One region of the Paenibacillus sp. FSL H7-0737 genome, then DNA from elsewhere that is predicted to be linked to it. Evidence: riboswitches for the same ligand, from Rfam matches in the RefSeq annotation. Region 1 holds a riboswitch; the other holds the start of a gene.
The links. Region 1 has a riboswitch for cyclic di-AMP ahead of H70737_RS02645 (hypothetical protein). Riboswitches for the same ligand answer to the same signal wherever they lie in the genome.
Positions count from the first base shown of each region.

Region 2: another riboswitch for cyclic di-AMP. It lies ahead of H70737_RS00190 (resuscitation-promoting factor); the one in region 1 lies ahead of H70737_RS02645 (hypothetical protein).

Region 1 covers NZ_CP009279.1:584,142-591,830, reverse strand. Annotated here, with positions in the region: gene kdpB (potassium-transporting ATPase subunit KdpB) at 1-110, opposite strand, end outside; gene kdpA (potassium-transporting ATPase subunit KdpA) at 127-1,803, opposite strand; gene kdpF (K(+)-transporting ATPase subunit F) at 1,816-1,893, opposite strand; gene H70737_RS02650 (hypothetical protein) at 2,026-2,436, opposite strand; cyclic di-AMP (ydaO/yuaA leader) riboswitch at 2,627-2,816, opposite strand; cyclic di-AMP (ydaO/yuaA leader) riboswitch at 3,237-3,402, shown strand; gene H70737_RS02645 (hypothetical protein) at 3,536-4,027, shown strand; gene H70737_RS29625 (hypothetical protein) at 4,044-4,553, shown strand; gene H70737_RS02635 (hypothetical protein) at 4,593-5,045, shown strand; gene H70737_RS02630 (hypothetical protein) at 5,143-5,334, opposite strand; gene H70737_RS02625 (ABC transporter permease) at 5,369-6,658, opposite strand; gene H70737_RS02620 (ABC transporter ATP-binding protein) at 6,651-7,553, opposite strand; gene H70737_RS02615 (ATP-binding cassette domain-containing protein) at 7,558-7,689, opposite strand, start outside.
Region 2 covers NZ_CP009279.1:38,032-45,720, reverse strand. Annotated here, with positions in the region: gene yabG (sporulation peptidase YabG) at 1-259, opposite strand, end outside; gene rsmA (16S rRNA (adenine(1518)-N(6)/adenine(1519)-N(6))-dimethyltransferase RsmA) at 331-1,215, opposite strand; gene rnmV (ribonuclease M5) at 1,212-1,763, opposite strand; gene H70737_RS00190 (resuscitation-promoting factor) at 1,940-3,103, opposite strand; cyclic di-AMP (ydaO/yuaA leader) riboswitch at 3,385-3,614, opposite strand; gene H70737_RS00185 (TatD family hydrolase) at 3,812-4,582, opposite strand; gene H70737_RS00180 (HD domain-containing protein) at 4,694-5,977, opposite strand; gene H70737_RS00175 (AbrB/MazE/SpoVT family DNA-binding domain-containing protein) at 6,282-6,536, shown strand; gene rsmI (16S rRNA (cytidine(1402)-2'-O)-methyltransferase) at 6,862-7,689, opposite strand, start outside.

The sequences.
Region 1 (7,689 bases):
ATGACGGGATTTTTGATTAGCGTTACTGGGTTAAGCTTTATAAAACTATCCTTTACAGCGCTAAGGAGTATGGGTCCCGTCAGCAGCTTTTTTCTTTTTACAGTACTCATCTTATTCTCCCTCTTCCTACCGTAAGGTTAGATATTCTGCAATGGGGCCGAGTACAATGACCGGCAGGAACGTCAACGCACCGATAATCACTACTGTACCAATCAGAATTCCCGTAAACAGTCCATTGTCTGTGCGGAACGTGCCAATCGTCTCAGGAACCGGCTTCTTCTTAAGCAGAGAACCTGCTACCGCCAGCATTGCAATGATAGAGACATAACGACCTAGCAGCATGACAATCCCGGTTGTGACATTCCAAAAAGTTGTATTGTCTGCAAGCCCTTCAAATCCTGAACCATTGTTCGCGGCAGAAGAGACATATTCATATAACACTTGGCTGAGTCCATGGAATCCAGTGTTCGTAATCGCCCCTTGCCCCAAATCGGTCAGGAACGCAGCTGCGGTTGGCACAAGGATAATGAACGGATGCACAAGGATCGCTATGGCAATCAGCTTCATCTCCTTGGCCTCTATTTTCCGTCCGAGGAACTCCGGTGTCCTGCCGACCATGAGACCGCACAGGAAGACACCCAGAATCGCATACATCAGCATATTGATCAGTCCGACACCTTTACCACCGAAGACATTGTTGAGCATCATCAGTGCAAGAGGCGTAATGCCTCCCAGCGGCGTCAGCGTATCATGCATATTGTTAACACTACCTGTCGTAGCTGCGGTTGTTACTGAAGTAAACAAGGAAGACTGCGGTATGCCGAAGCGCACCTCTTTACCTTCCATACTACCTTGTGAAGATTCTATTCCTAGTGCATTGATCGCCGGATTGCCTTTCGATTCAGCATAGAAGTTTAGGCTTAATAGCAGAACAAACAAGGTCATCATTGCGGTAAAAATTACCCAGCCCTGACGTTTGTTCTTGGCAAACAATCCGTACATATAAGGGAGCGAAGCTGGCAGCATCCACATAGAGAGAATCTCTAGCACGTTCGTAAGTGGATTAGGGTTCTCAAAAGGATGCGATGAATTGGCTCCGAAGAAGCCGCCACCATTGGTGCCCAAATGCTTGATCGATTCCAGAGAAGCTACTGGACCGATAGCAATTTGTTGCGTTTGCCCCTCTAGTGTAGTGACTTCAAGCGATGGCTTGAGTGTTTGCGGCACATGTAGTCCTACCAGTACCAATGAAACCAGCAGAGCTAGAGGAATGAATACACGAATATGTGCTTTAACGAAATCCTCGAAGAAGTTCCCGACTGATTTCCGTCCTGTGATCCCTCTGACAAAGGCAACCGCAACAGAAAATCCGCTCGCTGCAGACGTGAACATCATCATCGTGATGACAGCCATTTGTGAAAAATACGAAAGTCCCGTCTCCCCGCTGTAATGCTGCAGGTTTGTATTAGTCATAAAACTAATCACCGTATTGAACGAAAGCGTCTGTTCCATATCCGCAATTCCATTCGGATTTAGCGGTAAACCCCGCTGCAATCGAAGAAAGATATAGCTGAAAGTAACCAGTACGATATTCGTTAAAACAAAGCTGAGCGCATACTTCTTCCAGGACATACCGTCCCGTTTTTTCAGGCCGATCAGCTTAAAAATTCCTTTTTCCATACCTCCAAACCATCGATCCGTACGGTTCGGTTCATTAGAAAACACATAATATAAATACGTGCCCATCGGCTTAACCAGCAAGATGAGAATTACGATTACAGCAACAATTTGCAAAATGCCCATGAATGCCCCTCCTTAAAATTTCTCCGGATGAATCAATGCATAAACCAGATATATAAACAGCAGTAGGGTAACAGCGATTACTAGAATCACAGCTTATCCCTCCCCGTATCCTCAACTACACCTGCACACCAGCGCATAAATCCATAAAATAACCCGTAAATTACAGCTAACGAAGCCACCATATACAGATCCATCATATCTTCCGCACTCCTTCTTTTATCCTTAATGAGGTGATCTATCTACCAGAAAATCAGCATCACCGCTGTGGGAATAGATTACATAACTCGCGCCAAGTCTTTTATAGACCAATCTAGGATTTATTGAGCTTGTAATTACAAAAATCGGCTGTGTCGTCCAGGTACGGCACATCTGAATGTAACGGCAGCATAACGTAAAGCTGCTCTCGAACAGATATACCCGGCCTACCGGAAACGGCGGGCGAAACCAAGTATTCTGATGGCGGGTATCAACTAGAACGACTTGTTCAATCCCCATCTCTTCGAGTAGGGCCTTCTCAGGCAAGTTGTTGGTCAATCCGGCCATCTTAATGCCTCTGAATTTTAGAAGCTTAATAAAATGTTCGCCTGCCTTCGTTGGCGCACATACCAGTACATATTCATTCTGATCTGTCATCTCTTATTCTCCTCAAATGCTTTGCTTGTAAGATCAGAGCTTGATCACCCTGATCTTGAAAGAAAAGCTACCGCTAATGATGAATATAACGACCTCTTCGTGAGGTTTTCCATAAATGCTTTGCTTAAAAAAGCACAGCAAAAAGCCACAAAGGATTCTCCTCTGTGGCTCGCTAGCGGTCACATTGCACTCATCCTCTCTCCATACGCTTACGAGGTTAGCTGTCGGATTCGGGCGGTGAGAGTCGCCCTACCTGTATAGATGCGAGCTCACTGGCATCTTCTACAGGATTCACCCCATAACCGGCTTCCGACTCTCACATCGTCTGCCGATTGTTGGTTCCCCCGCTTTCCTTATCGGAAATTAAGCGGATCAAATATTCGATTGTTGTTGAAACAGGAGTAATCATACCCTTATGCAGGAAGTATTGTAAAACCTGATTGATGCCAAAATAATGCAAATTAAAAACTATTTTCGCATTGGATAGCGCTTACTTGATATCCAATCTCTCTATATCTCTTGTTTACTCGAGTTTCAATCCATTAGCGAAAAACGGTCATACCATGTGATTTTATTCACCACGATTAGTGAAATCACCAAAAATCGCCTATATAAGAAAGGAAACAAGAAAGCGAGATTAAGCGAGGAAGAAGCCCGATAACTCGCAATAAATACCTATTTGGTTCCCTTTTTCGTCGTAGTAGGCAGGATTTGGTTTAAATTGCGCTCAAAAGAACACTTTCTGTTTTTACAGAAACACCTTGAAAAGAGTATGATTCGGGTTGAATCTATTTCACGAAATACATTCAACGCTGAGTTCCTGCATTTGCAGGGAACGGGGGAACCATCAGGCCACATGGCCTACTTGGGGTGAATCCGAAGGAGACTGTTCAAGTCTCACATAGGTAGGGCGACTCTCACCGTCCGAATCCGACAGCTAACCTCGTAAGCGTAAAGAGAGAGACCCTTGATCCGCCACGCTTTGGCACAGGTGTGTGTATACCTGTATTCCAAAACCGCAGCAGAGGTCCTCCTCTTGCTGCGGTTTTTGCGTTACCTGAATCTATAGGGTGATAGCATGCTGGACGGGGTGAAAGGAATGAAACACTATTATTGGGGAACTCAGCAAGGGCTACTTGAGCCGATAAGTCTAAATTATGTTTGCTTTGGAGCGTTGTGGTTCGAAGAGGATCATCACAGAACTATTGTCGGCTATGCTTTTGGTCAGAAGCAGATTGAATCACTTCGCCATTTCAGCAGCCCATCTACCTGTGAATACTGTATGGACCGAACAATTATATACGAAATATATAAAAATATCCGAGAAAAGCAACAGCTGCAGGATTGGTCAGCACACCAACGTTTTCCGTGGCTCACCGCTTTTAAGGAACCGTGGAAAGAAGTTGCAGTCGGTTGGTACGTAATGAGATCCCGCAACACCTTTCCCTTACATTTATCCGTTATACGCAAACAGAAATTCCGACTATGGCTGGAGCATGCCGCAGTCTGTGAGAATGAAGCTGAAATGCTCGCCTGTATAGAGAAGGCTAACGTCATTCACCATGTAAATCTTAAGCTTTTGGAAACCTAAGGAGGAGAAACCTGTCATGGACCAGCGAAGACTATCTCGCATAGAAGTATTCGTCTTTGATTCACCAGAGCCTATTCACTATGGAATGGAGGCTGATCAAGACAGCCGTTATGGCATCCTGAAACTTACCTGTAAAGGAGGTAGTAGCTGGGGGGCATGTCTTATCTCTGCCAATACCAAAACCTTCGACCTTATTAAATGGAGTTCTTTTCTCAGAATGATATACCATTGCCGGCTAGAGGAAGCGATAGATAAAGTACGTACCCATGGTTCAGAGTGGGATCAGACTCAGTTTGAGCTAGTGCAAGGTGCTTTACAGGATTTAAAAGCCAAGCTGCAGGGTAAATCCTTGGCAGGGCACATTGAGCAAGGTCGTCTGTACAGAGCTGTCGCTGGTGGGAGAGATTCCAAAGGAGGGCGGCTATATTATAAACCATCCAGTGTAGCGCTTCAAAAACATAGTTATCCAGAACCTGATACCGCCGAGCTTATCAACAAATCCATTTCTTACTTTTCTTTATTATAAGTTCATCCCATAACCCATTCTGAAAGGATCGTGTTTATCATGCCTGACCCCTTACCTTCCGAATCACCCCGTAGAACTATATTTGCAGAGTGTGTTCAAAAGTGTACGAATGATATCTATACGCTCAGTTCCATGTTGTTACAACAATCAGTAGAAGCCGAGAAGGTTACTATCCGTACTTTTAAAGAGCTTCATAAAATATTCCGTCAAAAAAGCTTCGACAGCCAGCTATTCTCTATCGAGGCTTACCGCTCTTGTATCCGACAATGCGCCGATTATTACGCACGCCGGTCTCTTCTGTCTGCCAAGACATTGCCTTGGGAGGAACAGCTTATAAAAACGATGTGGTATGGCCTAAAGCTATCTTTACCTCAAATAAGCATCATTCTGCAAAAGAGTGTTCCTGTCCTAAAAGCACAGCTTAGGCGTGTGCGGGAGCAACTGACTGCTCAAGAGGATTTGCTGCCTAGTGGTAATCTATCCGTTGTCTAACTCCCTCAACTATCTTCCAAATAACTTTTACGATACATACACAAAAATAAAAAAGCCACGGCATCTGCCGCGGCTTCCTTTCCCTATTTCCCTACTATTACGCTTTACTCTTACGAGCCTTTCCGTACATCCACAATCCCGCAATCATCCCCACCATGGCAATCCCAGTCAATACACCCTGAGTGAAATCCATTAAAGTGGACCCATTGGTCGAGAGCATTCTACTAACCGTAGCCAGAGATACCGAACTCATTAAAAGCATCATATTGTATTGTTCACTTTTAGTCATGATTACCACTCCTTAAAAGTTTATAAGAAGCCACTTAGATCTTGTAAGCCTTCATCGCTTTTCTGATCTCTTTAATACTTGGACGTTTGCCGTACATCAATACGCCTGTGCGATAGATCTTGGCAGCCAACCATCCAAAGATGAATGTGGTAACAAGCAGGATGGCTAATGATACAATAACTTGCCAGATCGCTACTTCACCAACACCAATCCGGAGCAGCATGGTCAATGGAGAGGTGAACGGTACATAACTCGCTACCTTAACCAGCAGAGTATCCGCATTAGAGATACTGAATAGTGGAACATAGAATGCTACGAAGCCTAACATCATAATCGGCATAACCGCTTGGCCAAGATCCTCTGTACGGCTGACAATCGAACCTACAGCTGCATACATCAAGGCATAGAGGAAATAACCTAGTACATAAAGAACAATCCCATAAAGCAACAAGTTAATATTAAGCTGACCTAAATCCAGGTCTAAATCTTTCAAGATCGTTGCATTATGCGGAAGCTTGAGATTGACAACTACCGCTGCAATAATGACGCCAATTTGTAATAACCCTACTAAGAAGACACCGATAACTTTACCGAACATTTGCGCTAAAGGTGAGGCACTTGTAATCAGAATCTCCATGATCCGTGAGCTCTTCTCTGAAGTAATCTCAGCTGCGATCATATTACCGGTCATCATGATAGACATGAAGAACAGCATAAGCATGGCGTATACAATGACGTAATTAATAGGTGGAGCGGATTCCTGCGACGCATCCTTATCTCCCGCAGTCCCATCAGGGTTGAGCTGCTGAGTAGCTATCTGTACCGGTGTTGACATAGCAGCAATCTGCTCCTGCGTCAGCTTGTCGCCAACGACGAACTGGGTGTTTACCTGCTGAAGGGCATTTTGGAGATAGATTTGTACATCGCCCTTCAATTCACCATTCTCACTATGATAAGTAACGGGTGGAAGTCCTTCACCAGTCGGTTCTGCAAAAGTAACATACCCTTCTACAGTCCCTTCATCTAAAGCTTTCTTTAGCTCCGCATCGTCGGCAGAAGTATATTGCACAACTTTTGCCTGCGGCATTCCTTCAGGTGAAGTATAAGCCTTCAACAACTCTGCAGCCTGATTTCCATCTTCCGCGATCACAGCAATTTGAGTCTCTGCGTTTGTTGTAGAATCTCCCTTAAACTGATCGATGATGTACGGAAGATTCATCCCAATGCTGAGCAGCAACACTAGAATTAACGTAGTAATCATGAATGATTTCGTTCTTACTTTATTTTTAAAGGTAAAGCCAATAATTGTCCCCATCTTATTCATGAGATTCACCCACCGCTCTGATAAAGATTTGATTTAACGTTGGTTCCTTAATTTCAAAATGCTCCACTTCACCCTGCGCCATCGCCTGCTGTAGGATACGTTGTGCTGCGCCGATCTCACTGATTGACAACAGATAACCTCGCTCCTGTCGCTGTACTGCTGTTACACCTGCAATTGATTCTAGACCGGTCACTTCGTTATCCGTACGCAACAATACTTGTTCACGAGGATATCCACTCTTAATCGTACGAATATCGCCCTGCACGACAGTATTGGAACGATCCAAAATCGTAATATTACGGCAAAGCTCTTCAACATGCTCCATCCGGTGAGTAGAGAATAAGATACTCGTTCCTTGATCACGCAATTCTTTTACCGTATCTTTCAGTAGTTCCACGTTAACAGGGTCCAAGCCACTGAAGGCTTCATCAAGGATGAGAATTTGCGGCTTATGAACGACTGCGGCGATAAAGCCCATTTTCTGCTGATTCCCTTTGGAGAGCTCTTCAATCTTCTTATTGTAGTAATCCGGAACCTCAAACCGATCGAGCCAGTAGCGAAGGCTCTTATCTGCATCACTAGCCGACATCCCGCGCAGACGTGCCAAGTAGACGATTTGATCGCTTACCTTTACCTTTGGATATAATCCTCTTTCTTCGGGCAGATAGCCCATGATTTGCTGAAGTTCGCTGTTATACGACTTTCCATTATACAAAATATTCCCGCCATCAGGGTAAATTAGGCCAAGCACCATGCGCATTGTGGTTGTTTTCCCTGCACCATTTGCCCCCAGTAATCCGTAAATTTCCCCCTTGCCTACCGTTAGGTTAATTCCGTTTACAGCGGTTTTTTCTCCATATTGCTTCATTACACTTTCCAGCTTTAAGGCTTCCATTTCTCTAGTCCCCTCTCTTGTGATCAATCAGGATAGGACGGTGTCCCTGTGTCCATAAACCCAATATTTCGTCCAATTCTAAACTGCGACTCTTGATAACCTTTACGCCCAAGTCCTGAATGCGTTTCTCGTTCTT
Region 2 (7,689 bases), 550 kb from region 1:
GAGCGCTCCCGCTCCTCTGACTTTGCTCCTGTCGGTCTTTCCGCAGCTGTGTCAGTGATTCATTCGCTTTAATCTGTGCCTGCTGTCCTCGTTCCGTAATTCGGGTAGGAGGCACTTGAACCAAGTCATTCAGAGGAGAATCCGCCAACAGACGGAAATCTGTGCCTTTAATGACGGCTCTGTCCTGCACAATATGATCTACACGAAAAGTCAAATCTCCGCCATAAGATTTACGAACGACCAAGTCTCCTAAATTCATTACAACCACCACCTCTACCCCATCGTATGGGCAAAGGCCTCAGTTGGTTCATAACTAGCTATGTTTTTAGCTTATTCAATTCCAGCAGCCAACAGAACACCGCTTAATCGGGCGTATTCTTCTAGACTTAACGTTTCTCCACGACGTGTTGGTTCAATACCAGCTTCTGCGAGTAAAGCCTCCAGACGCTCACGTCCCTCTTCAGGGAAGTAACGAGCCTTGAGATTGTTAGCAATCGTCTTGCGACGCTGTGTGAAAGAAGCTTGGACGACCTCAAAGAAGTGCTTCTCACTCTCAACTTCTACCGGTGGACGCTCTCTTACCTTTAGACGGATTACAGCGGACTCCACATTAGGTTGAGGAATGAACACCGTACGCGGCACAATGCAGACGAGCTCAGGCTCGCTGTAGTACTGCACGGCAATGCTAAGACTCCCGTATTCCTTTCCTCCCGGAGAAGCGGCCATACGCTCCGCAACCTCTTTCTGAATCATTACAACAATGTTATCAAGCGGAAGCTTCTCTTCGAGCAGCTTCATCAGAATCGGAGTAGTTACATAATACGGCAGATTGGCAACTACGCTTACCTTGTTCACGGATGCAAAATCTTCTTTGAACAGCTCCTGCAGATTTACATTCAGAACATCATCATTACGAACCTTAACATGCGGATAAGGGGAAAGTACGTCCCTTAAAATAGGAATCAGCCTACGGTCGATCTCCACAGCGGTCACCGCACCAGCGGTTAGCGCCAAACGCTCCGTCAGGGCACCAATCCCAGGACCGATTTCCAATGCCCCTGATTCGCTATCTAGCCCAGCAGCGTCAACAATCTTGTCCAATATATTTTGATCAATCAAAAAATTCTGTCCTAAGCTCTTCTTGAACTTGAATCCATAACGTTGAATAATTTCTTTCGTCCGTTTTGGAGTCGAAATTTCCTCTCTACCACTCATGAAGTAATGCCCCCCTGATCAATTTGGGCGAGAGCTCCGGCAAATTCCTCCCGCGTAATTCCAAACATCGCCAGCCGCTTGTACAGCTGCTTGCCATTACAATATCCGATTCCAAGCAAATTACCAAGTGCCATACGTCTTTCAGCTGCTCGAGGGTGTACAAGCATTCCAGCGGCCATTAAATCATCAAGTCCAATTAAAGCAGGTGCACCTTCAAAAGAGGTATGTACATTCCGCAGCGCATGACGAATCGCCTCTGGTGAAGCGTTCTCCACACCGATATCTCCCTTGCGGGTTGCGTCCTTCTCAGGAATGAAGGCATGCTTACAGCCCGGCACCTTAGCGGACACAATCTTACGAATTCGTTCACCCGCATGATCCGGGTCAGTAAGGATAATCACTCCTCTACGCTCCATAGCAAGCGCGATCTTCGCAATTACGGTCCGGTCTACAGCCGAGCCCCCTGTTTCGATCGTATCTGCTTCTACAGCGCGTTTAACAGCGACGGTATCACTCTTACCTTCAACGACAATTAATTCCTTAATCATATCTCTTGACTCCTTCCAAAAAAAGCAAAAAAGAAGAGGTTTCGCTCCTCTTCTTTTGGTTAAAGAATGTATAAGTGATGAGCGGTTGCTCTGCGATCAACGAAATGATCATCTGGCGTTCCTTAACGGTTATCATCACTATAGCTTATCAAAGAATAATTTGCAAAAGCTTCAGCCTAGTTTAACTCCGGCTTCACAGGTCCAATCACATAAACGGTACGTGATTTACGACCGAAATTACGCACATGGCTCAGTGAATCGTAATAGACATCTACTTTATTGCCTTTAATGGCACCGCCAGTATCTTCTGCTCGGCGGAATCCAAGCCCCTCGATATATACCCACCAGCCAATAGGAATTACATTCGGGTCTACCGCAATTGTACGACCTTCCGTTACGCGTGTTCCGGAAGCAGTTTTGTTACCAATACCTGGCTCTTCTGATGAATAAGCTGTCATGGAGACGTTCTTAATCATCTTCTTGTACTCAAAGTCTACGCCAGCCTTGCTTGTGACATTATTAGTCTTAGCGCTAACCTTAGCCGTTTTTGAAGTGGTGTTTGATTTGGAAGTTGTTGTAGTCTTAGCTACAGCCGGCTTAGGAAGTGCTTTGGTACCAACGGCAATAATCTTATCTTTCGTTACCGTTTGTACTTCCTTACCAATCATGCGCATAGAGGCCAGTTCTCCGTCTTGGTAGATCTTCTCAATATGCTGAATCATGACGCCTGGTTTGCCTGCCTGTGCCACTCTAACTGTTCCCACAGTAAGGGAGGGGTCTGCTGTCTTGATGACTCTGAAGGGTAAGTTAGTTGTTCGCTGTACGGTCTGTTTGTTGATGCGAACAATCTTAACCTCCATGTTTGCAGAAATGGTGGTGTCTAACGAAGGGAAAATCTTATCATGACCTTCTAGGGTAATGCCCATTTTCTCAATTGCTTTACCAATTGTGTCCTCGGTCGTATATAACGTTTTTGTTGCTCCATCCGCAGTAAGACTAATTTTCTGCGCACGATTGATAACGACACGGTCACCGTCTTTTATTTCATCACTCAGACCTAAAGATAGTTCATCATGCGGCTGCAGCGAAATTTGCTCTTTCTCCAACACATCACCAAGAAGCGCTTCCCGCGTTTCAAGCGTCTGTGTTTGCCCGTCTATTACTAAAAATAATTGTTTGTTACTTTGACCGTGTACGTACAGCAGAATAAGTAGCGCGATAGCGACTGAAATCACGCCTGCAAGTAAAAGTACGCGAGTATTTACTTGCTCCCACCGTAATGCGAAAGACCTGCTGGATGACTGCGAATCATGGGATACTTCTGGTTGGAATACGCCCATTCTCTCCATCCTCCTTACATAGCCCCGTCGTCAATTGTATATCATGAGGACTGAATTCCTTTGACGAAACTATTTGAGATTGTCACAGGACACGCACGTAATAACTTAGCGTCTCCTGCTCATGGATCGCCTGCTCGGCACAGCTACTCCCACCCCTGTTATATAACAGTATGTGGGCAACATTCTATTTATTCAAAAATAAAAAAGCCTAAAAAGAGTTCAACTGAGGACTCTTTCGTGGCTTCTCCAATATCAGAATAGAGAATGCTTGTGCACGAGGTTGCCTCTCTTACTTGCGCTTACGGGGTTAGCTGTCGGGTTCGGACGAAAGAGAGACGCCCTATTTCAGGTCACCCGCTCATGGCGGTTGCCCTTAAATTCACCCCAAAGACCACGTGAAGAAATCAAATACTGTCCTACGGCACGTCTAAACCGTATTTAAAATACAGGCATGCGGTAGGTCAATATTGGTTCCCCCGTTCTCCATACGGAGACTCAGCGAGACGATCCATGAATCAATGGCTGTCACTATAACACAGCTCACATCACTGAAAAGATGATATCCTGTTTTGATGCATGTTGTAAAGGACGATTCAACCACGTTTACGCAAAAATATGGTTAAAATATTGTAATATTCAGCCGTTTTTATATTAAAAAAGTTTAATATATCGGCCATTCTCTATTTTTCACCTGTTTTGCTCCCGTTTTCACTCAATCCCAAATCGTTCCAGTGCGTTCGCATACGTTATTTTAGCCAATTCTTCCCATGTTAACCCTTTAATTTCAGCTGCTGCCTCTGCTACAAGCTTCACATGAGCGCTCTCATTTCGCTTCCCGCGGAAGGGGTGTGGAGTCAAATATGGAGCATCGGTTTCGATCAATAATCGGTCTAGTGGTGTCTGCGCAAGCACTTCTTTTGGCACTCTTGCATTTTTGAACGTAATGGGTCCTCCAAAGGATAAATGAAAACCAAGATTCAAGCACATTTTAGCTGTTTCCCAGCTTCCTGAGAACGAGTGCATCACGCCTCCAACCTCATTTGCTTTTTCCTCCCGTAAAATCCGTACAACATCCTCATGTGCATCACGATCATGAATACAAATCGGCATATTTAATTCACGGGCTAGTCCAATTTGCTTGCGAAAAACTTCATGTTGCACATCCTTGGGAGAAGTATCCCAGTAATAATCCAGTCCGATTTCACCAATAGCCACTACTTTTTTATGACTGCATAGAGAAGCGATCCAATCGAGATCTCCTTCTTTCATATCAATCGCATCCTGAGGATGCCAACCCACTGCCGCATAAATATAATCATAAGATTCCGCCAGCTTCATCGTTGAGGGAATCGTCTCCCGATTAAATCCGATATTAATCATCTTGCTAACTCCTGCTTCTACAGCACGAGCGATAACTTCTTCGCGATCCTCGTCGAATTGAGGTGCATCCAGATGCGTATGTGTGTCAAACAGAAACATTTTAACCCTCACTCCTTGTTCTTTTTTAGATATATAACAATATAAGTTTCACGCTATCCGTGATATCTTATTTTTCTACTCTTCTTGTCAAAAATCCCATATTTTCTTGTATTATTTTGCAAAAATCTCTGCAATAGAAGCAGGCAATCGCGTAAGCGCATTTCTTAACTTATCCTGAGGAAAATAAAGATGATATCTTCCACGGTGAATGCCGCTAATAGAACGCACAATATCCGACACCTCTGAAATTTCCCGCAGATGATCATGCCGATCAAGCAGCAGAATTTGTTTATTGTCAAAAGCTTCTCCCGGACGGAACACATCATAGGGCAGATCTGTCGGAAAATCAATCTCCAAATCATATTCTGGGTGAAGTCCCGCTGCCGCAAAACTGCTGCGAATTTCAGTAATCATATCTGTATCGAGATTCTCCACCTCAACATATTTATAAAGTTTACGATGAATAAAACGGGTACACAAGTCGCTTAGTAGCTCATCTTTCTCAAGCGTCCACTGCATAAAAGCCGTCTGTACCAGTGCTTCATCCAGCATTAAATACTGCTTCACTGTCACCTCACCACGGAACAAATCCTCCAGTGGATTAATCATGAAACTAAAATTGTACCCCTCTTGGAAAAGCTCCTTGGCTCTACGAAAAATTTGTCGCAAAATAATCTCTGAGCTGCGTGTCACCGGATGAAAATAGACTTGCCAGTACATTTGATAACGCGACATTAAATAATCTTCAATGGCATGCATTCCCGATTCTTTTACAACAATTCGACCATTATAAGGACGCAGCATTCTTAAAATCCGATCAATGTCGATCGTTCCATAGTTTACACCTGTATAGTACGCATCACGCAGCAAATAATCCATGCGATCAGCATCTAGCGGACTCGAAACCAGATTTACAACAATTTCATGCTCATAAGTTTTAGCGATTACAGAGGCTACTTTACGAGGAAAATCCTCCTCCACATCACGCAAGATCTCAGTAATCTCTGTGTCCTCCAGAATAATTCGACAAGTCCAATCCTCATGATTCATTTCAAAAGCTTCTTCTATAGAATGGGAAAATGGACCGTGTCCCAGATCATGCAGCAAGGCCGCACACAAGGTGAGCAGACTTTCTTCAGGAATCCAATCCTTATACCCGCTTCGTTCAAATTGCGAAATAATTCTACGTGTAATTTCGTACACCCCTAGGGAATGAGAAAACCGACTATGCTCTGCGCCATGAAAAGTAAGATACGAGGTACCCAGCTGGCGAATACGACGTAAACGCTGAAATTCCTTTGTATTTATTAGTCGCCAAATAATAGTATCCTGCACATGGATATAATTGTGAACCGGATCTTTGAAAACCTTTTCTTCTGTGAGCGGCTGCTTCATGAGATCAACTCCTTTATTAAATTTAGTATGATTTTAACCAATATAAGTATATAATAAGTAATTATGTCGTACTTTGTCGAATAGTGACGTTTTTAGTCTTGGTAAATCGACAAAGTTTATTTTTTCACTTTTTTTAGAATTCGTGATTGTTATAGGGAATTCAAAGTTTTCGTGAAAAAGCACTTATTCAACAGATGAAAAAAGGTTGACTGTTTTGGGAATCGTTGGTATTATAAATATCATAAAACAGTGAACAATGTCGAATAATGACGTTTTTGGAACATTGAGAGGAGTAACGATTGTTATGATGAAATCAACAGGAATTGTAAGAAAAGTAGACGAACTTGGACGGGTAGTTATTCCCATTGAATTGCGCCGTACTCTTGGCATTGGTGAAAAAGACGCACTTGAAATTTACGTTGATGGTGAGCGCATTATGCTTAAGAAATATGAGCCTGCCTGCATTTTCTGCGGCAACGCTGAGAACGTAACTTACTTCAAAGGAAAAATAGTTTGTCATGAATGCATTTCTACTATCCCTACCCCTGTGACAAACTAAAATAAATAGTATATAATAGAACTAATCAAATTGTTAATTCTAACCTTTTCATATCTCCTTGACCTCCCGTGACCGCGGGAGGTATTTTTTTTCTGCAATCACCTGTGTTTCCTGCCCAAAAGGTGTTTACAAGTATTAACTCCCCTCATGACACCTAATAATGATGGGGAATGCGGTGAGAGCATGAAGCAAATCGAGTTTTTACCATGATCTGGTCTATCTTGGGCTTCCTTTTGGGAACCACCTTCAGGCTAGAATCTCGTCAGCTTCGTAATACCCCTCCGCACCTTATTAGCCTCTTAGAATTAGAATCCGTCAATAACACTTACTGCTGCTCCGTTTTATCCAGAAGTGCGTTATAAATATCCCGCTTTGACACACCACGATCAGAGGCTGCTTTTTTCATAGCTTCTTTACGCGGCATATCTGCTGCTTCGTAATGAGCAACATGCTCTTCAATATTTAACTGGCGCCACCAAGCCGATTCCGCCATTTCAGCATCTTCCTTGCTCTCGCCTTCAACGACGATAACATACTCACCAAGCGGTGGATGTTCAGCGAGCCAATCCGTACATTCCTCGATCGTCCCACGCAGAAACTCCTCATATCTCTTCGTCAGTTCACGAGCAAGCACAATTCGCCGATTGCCAAATGCTTCATGGAGATGAGCCAGTGTCTTCACCACGCGATGTGGAGATTCGTAGAACAGTATAGTCCCTTGCGCCGAACGAAGTGGACTTAATACCGCACGGATATCTTTACGTTCTCGAGGTAAGAAGCCGATAAAAGTGAAAGTAGTCGTAGGCAGACCAGAGGCAATTAATGCTGACAAAGCTGCGTTAGCTCCGGGTATAGGAATTACTGGTATACCATGACTTATGGCAAGGGCTACAAGGTCTGCACCAGGGTCGGAAATGGCTGGTAAACCGGCATCGCTGACGAGTGCCAAATTTTTTCCTTCTATTATATAGCGGATAAGTTCAGGTCCACTGGCAGCCTTATTATGCTCATGATAACTGAACAACATAGAGGGTGTAATTTCAAAATGGCTCAACAATTTCCGAGTTTGTCTTGTATCCTCAGCTGCAATAATATCGCATTCCTGCAAAGTGCGGACAGCACGATAAGTCATATCCTCTAAATTACCGATGGG